2 regions of the Parabacteroides vesiculifaciens genome follow, and region 1 is predicted to be linked to the other one. Evidence: riboswitches for the same ligand, from Rfam matches in the RefSeq annotation. Region 1 holds a riboswitch; the other holds the start of a gene.
What was found. A riboswitch is a leader RNA that binds a small molecule or an ion and turns the genes downstream of it on or off. The one in region 1 is predicted to bind cobalamin.
Positions count from the first base shown of each region.

Region 2: another riboswitch for cobalamin. It lies ahead of ACPYIV_RS20445 (porin family protein); the one in region 1 lies ahead of ACPYIV_RS13740 (carboxypeptidase-like regulatory domain-containing protein).

Region 1 is NZ_CP187555.1:3,425,908-3,429,095, reverse strand. It holds gene ACPYIV_RS13740 (carboxypeptidase-like regulatory domain-containing protein) at 1-1,489, opposite strand, end outside; cobalamin riboswitch at 1,618-1,823, opposite strand; gene ACPYIV_RS13735 (acyltransferase) at 2,340-3,188, shown strand, end outside.
Region 2 is NZ_CP187555.1:5,088,483-5,091,670, forward strand. It holds gene ACPYIV_RS20435 (lactonase family protein) at 1-280, shown strand, start outside; gene murQ (N-acetylmuramic acid 6-phosphate etherase) at 327-1,142, shown strand; cobalamin riboswitch at 1,213-1,411, shown strand; gene ACPYIV_RS20445 (porin family protein) at 1,675-2,262, shown strand; gene priA (replication restart helicase PriA) at 2,381-3,188, shown strand, end outside.

The DNA.
Region 1 (3,188 bases):
AATCTTTGGCAAAGAATACATTCTGCATCTTTCCGTCCAGAAACGACTGGCTGTAGGTCAGCCCGATAATATGTTTGGTCACAGCATCGTTCGAGGGTTCGAAGCTCTGGTCCAGGTCATCATAGCGGTCGTTCCCGGTCCGGCTCATGTGGTAGTTCAAGTTGAAGCCGTGGTGACCGTTCAGCCGGTAATCCAGATTGGCACGCGCGATAGTCAGGGGGCGTTTGTAGTGGCGTATGGAGGGTTCATTGCCCCTGATTTCGTTGCGCTGGCTCACGATGTAGCCTCCATCCCAATAATATTTCCGGTAGGCCGTATCGATTGTGATAGAATGGTCCCATGTATGTGAAAGAGTCGCTTTCAGTGTCATGCCTTCGGTTATGAAATTATATTTGCTGTAACGTGCCGACAGGTTCCAGGCATCCGAATTGCGCTCAGCCATGCCATAGACTTTAGTCTGTACGGAACCGGTCTGCAACTCTTTGTCTGTTTTGGAGTAAGAGGCGGAGACAAACAGTTCGTCAGCCCATCGCTTGCCTGTAATTCCGGCTTCTATCTGTGCCAACAGCGAGAAATAGCCATCATGGAAACGTTTTGGATTGCCATAGATAAATTGATCACCTGCTTCATTACGCATCTGTACGTCTTTCATCCGGTAGTCGTTCTTGGAATAGTTGATGCCGGCGGCAGGGCGAATGATCAATCCGGTATGCCGTTCGACAAACTGAGCGTTCAGGTCGGCGCGATGGGTATGGAAAGAACCGACGCTGTAAGAAGCATCCATGAAGTTCTTCTTTTCCGCCTGGGTAATGATGTTGACTACGCCACCCAACGCATCCGTACCCAACGAGGCCGGTACTACGCCTTTATAGATTTCCACCCGGTCGATCAGGTTAACGGGCAGGTTTGCGAGCGTTACGCTGCTCCCTTTGCTATCCAACGGCACACCGTCGATGAAGTAGCGCACGGAATTACCGGACAGTCCGTTGATCGAGAGGTCGAAATCAGAACCTATGCCCCCCTCTTCACGTACTTTGACACCAGCCGTGCGATTGACTAGTTCATTCAGGTTATGAAGCGAATTAATGACAGGTTTCACATCGAGCGCATTGACCGAAAGCGCACCCTCCCTTGCCTTTTGCGATTGTGTCTTCCCATACACTTCCACGGAGTTCAGGTTTACAGAACTTTCTTCCAGTTTGAAATCGAGGGTTTTGTCGCGGTGGAGGTCGAGTGAAGTTTTAATTGTCCGGTATCCTAAGGAGGAGACGACAAACGTATGTTTGCCGGGAGATACTTTCAGGGAATAACGCCCGTTGTCATCCGTATAAGTACCGGATGTTGTATTTTCGACAGCGATCGTTACTAATGACAGGGGAGCGCCTTGTCGGTCGGTGACTCTCCCGGAGATCGTAATTTTGTTTTGTGCCGTCAGGCCCGACTGAGACAGGCAGACAAACAAAAGAAGTACATGTACAAAGACTTTCATTTTAATCCTTGATATAGCGTTCATGACTTGCTTAAGGGAATGCACACAAGGAGAAACGATTTCTTTATGTAGAGAGATAAAGATTGACCTGACTCGATGTTTTGCTGCTTTATTTCCCGAAAGCATTAAAACTATGTTCGTTCTTGGCAGGTCTTCTGACTTGTTCCGTCTTTGAATGCCTTCCCATCCGGTAACGGACAGTGGCTTATAGCGTATTCAAAGATTTGGAGAGGAACTTACAGCAGCGGGTCTGTTCAGGATTTGCACCTGATTCCCTTTTCATCACGTTCCCGTAGCGATTGGGAGTCGTGAAACCAAAACTGTGGCAAAGGTAAGAAAAAAGTCTGTCCTCACAAATGGGGCTGCTAAAAAACCAGGGCGACCGCACCAAATTCATTTTTAAGCAATACGATCTTATGGACTACATAATATAAGGAATAATCTATCCCTGCTACAAGAAAACTTATCTACATAGGCATAAAAAACATCGGAGTGCCTATCAATTCTGTAATCAGTGCCAGTGATTATAAAATCAGTGCCAGCAATTATATAATCACAACCACTGATTATAAAATCACTGACACCGATTACAGAATCGGCAGGCACTTAAGAAAGAATTATTCGGGACAAAAACGGTTTTTTCTCTCCATAGAAATAAAAAATTGTTACTGCTGGATTTGGTGCGGTTGCCCTAGTCGTCTATACCTGTTTGAGGGGATTCCCGGCTTTTTCCCTATCTTTGCCCTCCAATTAAACTGTATCCGGAAAATCACGAAGTTTTTCCACCATGAATACATGTTTCGCCTGAAGAATTAAATCATCTTATTAATATTAGTAATTAAGCAAACAAATGAAACGTATCGTTTTTTTGGATTATGTACGCGTGTTCGCCTGCTTCCTTGTGATAGTCGTGCACGCCAGTGAAAATTTTTACGGTGCTCCCGGTTCGACTGACATGGTGGGACCGCAAGCCTTTCTGGCCAATGAGTCGGACCGGTTGTGGGTGTCTATGTACGACGGCTTTTCGCGTATGGCTGTGCCTTTGTTTATAATTGTCTCCGCTTTTCTCCTTGCGCCGATGAAAGAAGGACAGACCATGTGGCAATTCTACCGCCGGCGTTGCATCCGCATCCTGCCGCCGTTTTTCATATTTATGATACTCTACAGCACCCTGCCGATGTTGTGGGGACAGATCGACGGAGAGACATCCCTCAAAGATCTGTCGCGTATCTTCCTTAACTTCCCGACATTAGCCGGACACTTGTGGTTCATGTACCCCTTAATCGGCATCTACCTCTTCATACCTATCATTTCGCCCTGGTTGAGCAAGGCTACGCCCAAAGAAGAACGTTTCTTTATCGGGTTGTTCCTGTTAACAACCTGTATGCCATACTTAAACCGCTGGTTCGGGGAAGTCTGGGGGCAATGTTTCTGGAACGAATACCATATGTTGTGGTACTTTTCCGGTTACTTAGGTTATCTCGTGCTGGCACATTACATACATGTCCACCTGACCTGGAACCGTTCCAGACGTTTCATCATCGGAACCGCCTTGATGATTGTCGGGGCTGCTTTGACCATCTACTCATTCTATGTACAGGCCATACCCGGAGAGATCCTTCCCACGCCCGTATTGGAAATAGGATGGGCGTTCTGCACGATCAACTGTGTGCTTCTCACGGCGGGCACATTCTTGATG
Region 2 (3,188 bases), 1.7 Mb from region 1:
CCGTTTCCTGTATGCCTCCAACCGTCTGAAAGGCGACGGCATCGCGATTTTCTCTATCGATCAGGCAGACGGGCAACTGACGAAAGCCGGCTATCAGCTAACCGGCATCCATCCGCGTAATTTCATTATCACTCCCAACGGCAAGTTCCTGCTTTGCGCCTGCCGGGACAGCAATGTCGTGCAAGTGTATGAAATAGACAAGCAAAGCGGCTTATTGAAAGATACGGGAAAAAACATCCGGGTAAGCAAGCCGGTCTGCCTGAAGTTTACGAATATATGAATGTGATATTTTTTAGTAGCTTTGCACCTGCAAATCGTAATAAGCTATGTCATTCATCAAGATAACAGAACAGGATTCCCGCTATAACGACCTGGAACGGAAATCCGTCCGGGAGCTGCTCGAAGATATCAATACGGAAGATCAGAAGGTGGCGTTGGCCGTCCGGAAGACGATCCCCAAAATAGAAGAATTGGTTCTGCAGATCGTACCCCGGATGAAGCAGGGCGGACGTATCTTTTATCTGGGAGCCGGAACCAGCGGACGCTTGGGGGTTTTGGACGCTTCTGAAATCCCCCCGACGTTCGGGATGCCTTCCTCTCTGATTATCGGCTTGATAGCCGGTGGCGATACCGCCCTACGCAATCCGGTGGAGAATGCCGAAGACGATGAGGAACGCGGCTGGCAAGAATTGTTGGAGCACCAGATCAATACGAAAGATACCGTGATCGGCATTGCAGCTTCCGGGACGACTCCCTATGTGACCGGCGCCCTCCGCAAAGCACGCGAACAGGGCATCCTGACCGCCTCGATCACCAGCAATCCCGACTCGCCGATGGCGGCGGAGGCCGATGTGGCAATCGAAATGATTGTCGGCCCGGAGTTCGTCACCGGCAGTTCCCGTATGAAATCCGGTACGGGACAGAAAATGATCCTGAACATGATCTCCACTTCCGTCATGATCCGGCTTGGACGGGTAAAAGGAAACCGGATGGTCAATATGCAACTCACCAATCAGAAACTTATAGACCGTGGAACCCGTATGGTCGCCGAAGAATTGGGCCTTCCCTATGACCAGTCCCGCCATTTGCTGCTGATGTACGGCTCCGTTCAGGAGGCCGTCGAGGCTTACCGCAAGGCTTAGCGGAAAAAACGAAAGTCGGTAATAGCTTTATTTTTCTATAAGAAGATGGGAAATATATGGAAAATATCTTTATATTTGTCCCATGCATTGTTCCTGCTTCGCAATCTGCGGAAAAGGATTAAAAGGGAATCGGGTGTAAATCCCGGACAGTCCCGCTGCTGTAAGCTTCATAGACGGATTGGGCAATTCTTTTATGCCACTGACGAAAAGTTGGGAAGGCGCTCATACCGGAAGTAAGTCAGAAGACCTGCAACGCATATATTTTCGACGGCTTCGAGGAAAGGCCGGAAGAGAACAGTGAAGCCGCAGGCTTTTGCCTTTCTTAATCTCCGTTTCCCGTAGCCTATTGTTCTTGTTTTTAATTATTTTGCCATAATAATTAGGAAAAGAGGCATGAACCTGTGTGCGGGATGAGCTCCGCCCCCGGTTCATGCTTTCCTTTTACGGGCGGCAACACTTAGGCGGTGATATTTGTTTATTATTGGAAAAGTGCGTTTATTTGTAATTCGTATTAACTAATTAAAGAAAAAGTATGAAGAAGATTGTAGGGCTTATATTGTTGGCAGTAATGGCGTTGATTGCCGTGCCTGCGAAATCCCAGATTAAGTTCGGTATAAAAGGCGGTTTGAATATTTCGTCTGTCCATTTCAACAAGGACATTGTCGGAAAGGATAATGTGACTGGATTTAATATCGGTCCGATGGTGGAGGTGATGGCTCCGGTGATGGGAGTGGGCTTTGATGCGGCTATCCTGTACTCGCAAAAAGGGATAGGCGTGAAGAGCGAGAAAGACATTAAGAATGACTATATAGATGTGCCGGTCAACCTAAAATGGAAATTCGGCTTGCCGATTGTCAAAGGCTATCTGGCTGCCGGTCCGTATGTCGGTTTCCGTGTGGGAGGCGATAAGTTCTGGGATATTCCGGGATCGGTCGGAGACCAGTTGAAGGCAAAGAGTTTCAATGCCGGTTTGAACTTGGGTGCCGGTGTGGAACTGATCAAACATTTGCAGGTCGGTTTTAACTATGCTCTCGGTTTGACGGATGATTATAGCGCATCCAAGTTCGAATTAAACGGTAAGAATCGCGGTTGGTCTGTTACGGCCGCCATCCTGTTCTAAAAAGGAATAAAGAAGATTCGTGATCAGATAAACGGAGGCCGGGCTTTAAGAGTCCGGCCTTTTTTGTTACTTTTGGCATCGCGAAGAACAATAGGTTTATTATATAAACAGAATAAGAATGAAGTACGCAGACGTCATACTCCCGCTTCCGTTGGAGAACAGCTATACCTATAGCATACCGCCCGATCTGGAACAGACGGTGACACCCGGTTGCCGGGTGATCGTCCACTTCGGAAAGAAGCGTTACTATACCGCTATCGTCATGGATGTGCACGAGCGTGGGGGCGATAGCCAGTATGAGACGAAGGAGATTTACGCCTTACTGGATGCCACGCCTGTGCTCCGTCGTCCGCAACTTCGTTTTTGGAAGTGGATTGCATCCTATTACCTGTGTAAACTGGGAGATGTTTATAAGGCGGCTTTGCCTTCCGGTCTGAAGCTGGAGAGCGAAACGGCCGTTACCTATAATGAAGAGTTCGAAGCCGACGGTCCTTTGAGGCCGAATGAACAGGCCGTGCTGGATGCCTTTACCGGTGTCCTGAAACTGACGGTCTCCGAACTGGAAAAGAAAACCGGATTGCGGAATGTCGTGCCCGTTGTCGCCTCCCTGATGGCAAAAGGTGCGGTCGAGGTGAGCGAGGAGATGAAACGGGGTTTTGTGCCGAAGATGCAGACCTTTATCCGTCTTGCCGAAACATATAAGGATGCAGAGACGCACGGCCGTGCGTCTCTGCAATCCGTATTTGACGACCTCAAGCGGGCTAAGAAGCAGGAACACCTGCTGATCTGCTTCCTGGAACTCAGTCATGCGCTTAATCCGGCACTGGCACGCGAATTGTCGAAGAAGGAATTGCTGGAGAGCAGCGGTTGTTCTCCTGCCATATTGGACGGTTTGCTGAAACGGGGTGTGCTCGAAAGTTATGAGA